Regions from separate parts of the Microbulbifer sp. CnH-101-G genome, predicted to be linked through region 1. Evidence: predicted binding sites of a transcription regulator. Region 1 holds the regulator's gene; the other holds the start of a gene.
The links. Region 1 encodes LexA, which represses DNA repair genes until DNA is damaged. Its sites were predicted from a motif close to ACTGTNTNTANANACAGT; they were not measured.
Positions count from the first base shown of each region.

Region 2: a site for LexA is predicted at 1,304-1,321, ahead of ACJJID_RS09930 (YebG family protein). Genes of this name have one in related genera too.

Region 1 covers NZ_CP174292.1:1,318,834-1,321,229, reverse strand. Annotated here, with positions in the region: gene ACJJID_RS05955 (LOG family protein) at 1-514, opposite strand, end outside; gene lexA (transcriptional repressor LexA) at 692-1,297, shown strand; gene ACJJID_RS05945 (hypothetical protein) at 1,390-1,644, opposite strand; gene ACJJID_RS05940 (DUF6586 family protein) at 1,747-2,235, opposite strand; gene topA (type I DNA topoisomerase) at 2,236-2,396, opposite strand, start outside.
Region 2 covers NZ_CP174292.1:2,297,087-2,299,482, reverse strand. Annotated here, with positions in the region: gene ACJJID_RS09940 (amidohydrolase family protein) at 1-209, shown strand, start outside; gene ACJJID_RS09935 (MAPEG family protein) at 381-776, shown strand; gene ACJJID_RS09930 (YebG family protein) at 950-1,246, opposite strand; gene ACJJID_RS09925 (LysE family translocator) at 1,599-2,216, opposite strand; gene ACJJID_RS09920 (DUF924 family protein) at 2,216-2,396, opposite strand, start outside.

The DNA.
Region 1 (2,396 bases):
AATTGTACAACCCACCCCAATAGCGCTCCCCAACCAGCACTATAGGAAATCGCCTTACTTTTTGTGTTTGCACAAGCGTTAAGGCCTCAAACAATTCATCCAGAGTGCCGTAGCCTCCAGCTAGGCCAACAAAACCGGCGGCATGCTTAACAAACATAAATTTCCGCACAAAGAAATAACGAAAGTTCAAACTAATATCCTGATACGGATTGGCTGCCTGCTCAAAAGGGAGTTCAATATTTAATCCAATTGAGGGGCCAGACTGCCCAAAAGCCCCTCGATTACACGCCTCCATAAGGCCTGGGCCACCACCGGTGATTACCGGTATCCCCTCGGCAGCCAAAAGCCCTCCAAGCTTTACTCCCTGCTGGTATTCCAAACTATCCTCTGTGAAACGCGCGCCACCAAAAACCGTTACAGCCCCTTTTAGTGCAATTAGACGCTCAATCCCATCAACTAATTCCGACTGTATACGCAGAACCCTCCAAGCCTCGGGCATCTTTGCATCAAGCATTATTGTTCTCCCTTGTTCTCTCGTGCTGTCAGCTCTTTCAACTACTCTTTTTTTCACTCACTGTTTTCTTAATCAATGTAGCAGCTTGAATCGAGGCAAGGAGCGGGTTTGCGCAAACCTAAAATCTGTATATAATCCCAGCAACTGTATAAAAATACAGAAACTCTAGGTAAATCTATGACCAATCTCACCGCACGTCAGACTCAAGTATTAGAGCTGATCAAAACCTACCTGGATGACACAGGCTACCCCCCCACCCGCGCAGAAATTGCCCAGGAACTGGGCTTTCGCTCACCCAATGCCGCAGAGGAACACCTCAAAGCATTGGCGAGAAAAGGGGCCATTGAGATGGTCGCCGGCGCCTCCAGGGGCATTCGAATTCCAGATCACCAATCCGGTCTTCCCATCATAGGACGTGTCGCTGCAGGCAACCCTATTCTGGCCACAGAGCATATAGAGGATTATTGCGACCTGCCCGCCAGCTTCTTTCACCCGCCGGCAGATTATTTGCTCAGGGTGCATGGCATGAGTATGCGCAACGCAGGTATTCTCGATGGGGACCTGCTGGCCGTGCAGAAAACCGAGCAAGTCAGAAATGGGCAGATTGTGGTTGCCCGGATTGATGATGAAGTAACTGTTAAACGCTTCCGCCGCAAAGGCAATCAGGCAACTGTGCAACTACTACCCGAAAACGAAGACTTTGAGACTATCCAGGTGGATATGCGGGATAAGAACTTTGTAATTGAAGGACTCGCGGTGGGCGTGATTCGCCAAACCCCTTAAGAATAAACAGTTTACCAATGTCCATATACAACAACAGCGGCTTTAAGCCGCTGTTGAAACACTTTTACCTGCTCACCTTACCATAGATTAGATCAATGAATCGTATGGTTAACCGGCATTGATTCTTCCTCTTCGAAGTAACCAGGCTCCAGGTCGTCAAGATTCTGCACGGCTTCTATGCCCGCTTCCAGCATTGCCCGAGCCACTGCTACTTTGTGCTTTCGTAAAAATTGGAGACTCTCGGCTGAGAAACGAATACTCACCAGAGGGTCCTCCTCGTGACCGGCGCGGCGCAGAGCCACATCGCCATTGGCCAACTCGATAATTTCAAAAGTTTCGGAGGACATTAGCTTTCCCTTCACTGCACATCAGTTTGCGCCCAGTGTACCACAGGCAATTTAGAAGTTTCAGTGGGTGCAAACAGATAGACAGAAAGGGAGCGAGGAGTCTCAGCACTCCTCAAGATTGGTACGCTGCCTGCGTACCAACTCACTTAATGCAGCGTGCCATTTGAGCAGCACTTCGAAGGAAAGATCAACAGCCACAGGGCCCGCGACATTGTGCGCTGGTATCAGATTGCCGCCCTGCCCCTTATCTTCCGCAAGCGGAGGTAGCCGCAAGAGTTGATGCCATGCGCGTAAAAACTCGCTCAGCCAACTCCCCGGCTCTGAGACCAACAACTGCAATTCCCTTACTTCAAGGCTGGCTTTCCCCTGGCTGTGCAGGCTATCCACAATAACCTGCAGGGACTCAGGCTCAAACCCCAGTTGCAATTGATGGGAAAGCTCAGCTAGGAAGGCCCGGTAAGCTTTCCACAATTGCAACAGGGCGCCTTCCTCAAGAGCCATTCGCTGAATAGCAGAGTCAAAACTACTGGTGGCAAGCAGTTGGCTCTTGCGTAGCGCGGATGTAACCAGGCCAGTGTAGGGATTGCTCATTTATTTTTTTGCCGCCACTTTCTTCGCTGCAGGCTTTTTCTTCGCTGCAGTAGACTTACTTGCCGCCTCAACCTTCCAGGCGCCATCCCTATAGAAAGCCTTCCAACCCGTCGCCTTTCCATCCTCCTCGGACTGGACATATTGCTCTTGGGTCTTGCGAC
Region 2 (2,396 bases), 980 kb from region 1:
CAGATATCTTCCGTCTTAGCGGTGGTACCCTGGAGAAAGGCGCCACTGCTGATATCGTGGTTTGGAACGGCGATCCACTGGAAGTGACCAGTTACCCTGAACAGGTATTGATCGAGGGTGAACCACAATCTTTGGTTACCCGTTCTACCCGTCTGCGCGATCGTCACCTGAAGCCCGCCAAGGGCCACGGCTTTGGTTATCGCAACTAACTTGCTACAAATGGCTGACTATTAAATTAAAGAGCGGGCAAGGCCCGCTCTTTTTTTGCTTGATGAAAAATGAACAAAAAGGTCCAGTCGCCTGCTTAGCATTGGATTGGTGAGCTGAAGGGAATTAGATATATATTTACTTCCTGTATTAATAAGAAAAAGGAAAGGGCCATGGTGAATATTACAGCGCTGTATGCGAGTCTCTGTGCAATCCTGATTATCTACCTGGCGGGCCGCGTGGTTCAGTTTCGTCGTGCCAAGCGGGTGGGTATCGGTACTGGCGATGATCGTTTTAATGAGATTCGTGTGCGTGTGCATGGGAATGCGGTCGAATATACCCCCATTGCACTGCTGCTTCTGCTACTTGCGGAGCTGGGAGGGTTGCCCGGTTTGTGGCTGCATGTTTTTGGAATAGCATTTTTGCTATCCCGAATTTTTCATGCGTATGGCCTGACTGCAGGCAAGGGCGGCACCCATACTGGGCGCTTTTTGGGTACATTGATCAGTTGGCTAGTGATACTTGCCCTTGCGGTGATCAATATCGTGATATCGGTAAAGTCCCTGTAAAAGCGCAGTGCCACTGGTGAGAATCCCGGGTGAATATCTCTGACGACTGATGATTGTTATTTGATAAGAGGCTTCAGAAAGCTTCTGAAGCCTAACAAAAAAGCCCGGTTAACCGGGCAGAGTACAGGGATGAAACTTTAAACTTCTACCGGAAAATTTCTTCAGGTAGCTTTTTACTGGTTCGCGGCAAAGGGGGTAACAGTTTCGTCTGAGGACTCTTCGCTGTTATCCTCTTCTTCCAGCAGCACTTCTGGTTTACCTTTGCAAGCTTTGGCCAGTGAATCGCGACGCTTGGCCAGCAACAGGCCAATTTCCTCGCTCACTTGCTCGTCAATGCCTTCAATACTGCGCTCAATTAGCGTGGTAATGTTGGCAGCAAGCTCCAGCATCTTATCGTGTTCTTCAGCATCTTTTTTGTTGTCGAACATTGCTCCGTCTCGATCGCATTTCCAAACAGCTACTACGGCCATGATATGCCTCCCAATTGCCCTTCAGACATTCCAGTTTGTTTGTATGGCCATACGGTAACTGTATAAATATTCAGTGTCAATGGTGACCGAGATCGAAGTGGCGTCTATTTAATTGCGTTCAAGAGAGTCACCATTGCGATGGTTTGCCCGCAGGGACATGTCACAACTGTCATAATGCACACTTGCAGCCGGATGTAACCCCCCAGGCATCCTGGCTGCAAACTCCGCACTATACAGGCCCGTTTTCGGGCCTGCTTTTTTCTCGGGCGCTGTTGATCGTTGCTTGCGAGTGGTAAGAGACGAGCTTGGTGGGCTGGGAAAGAGAGGTGAGTGGGCGCGCAGCGCCCAGCCATTAAATAGTGAGTACCAGGCGCGCGGCCAGGCCGATCAGGAGTAAGCCAAACAGTTGCTGGATACGGTGGCCGAGATGCTTGCTAACCAACTGGCGTTTGCGGCTGGCATGGACTGCCAGGGCAACGATGCAATACCAGAGAGTGTCTACCCCGGATACCATGGCAGCCATCCCCAGTTTGGTGGTGAGGGCCTGCTGTTCTGAGACGAACTGGCTGAATAGGGCGGTAAAGAATACTGCAATCTTGGGGTTAAAGAAGGCGACCCCAAAGCCCTGAACGATTGAGCGGCGAACACTTAGGTGGGGGGCTTCCAGCTGGGTGGTTCCCGAGCCGGGAGCCGGAGCCCTGAAGGCCTTCCAGCCCAGGTATACCAACATAGCCGCGCCGCCCCATTGCAGGATGCTGAACAGTAGGGGGGAGCTGGTGATCAGAACCGCGAGCCCGAAGGCTGTCAGGGCAGCGTAAACGGCAACCCCAGCACCGTGGGCTATGGCACTGGCTAGGCCCTGTTGCAGGCCGGAGGCCGAGCAACGCATTACGATTAATAAGCTAGGGCCTGGGGACATGGCGCCGAGGGCGCAGATGCCCGCAAGTGATAACCATCCGAGTAAATCCATTATTTAAAGCCGCCCCCTTGTGCCAGCCAATACTTCTCATCTTCTGTGGAATCGCGGCCTAAGGCTGCATTGCGATGCGGAAAGCGACCAAACTGCTCGATAATCTCCTGGTGGGCCAGGGCATATCGGTAGTGGGTGGCGAGATAAGGAGCGATGGCCTCATCATCCCCGTACTGCTTC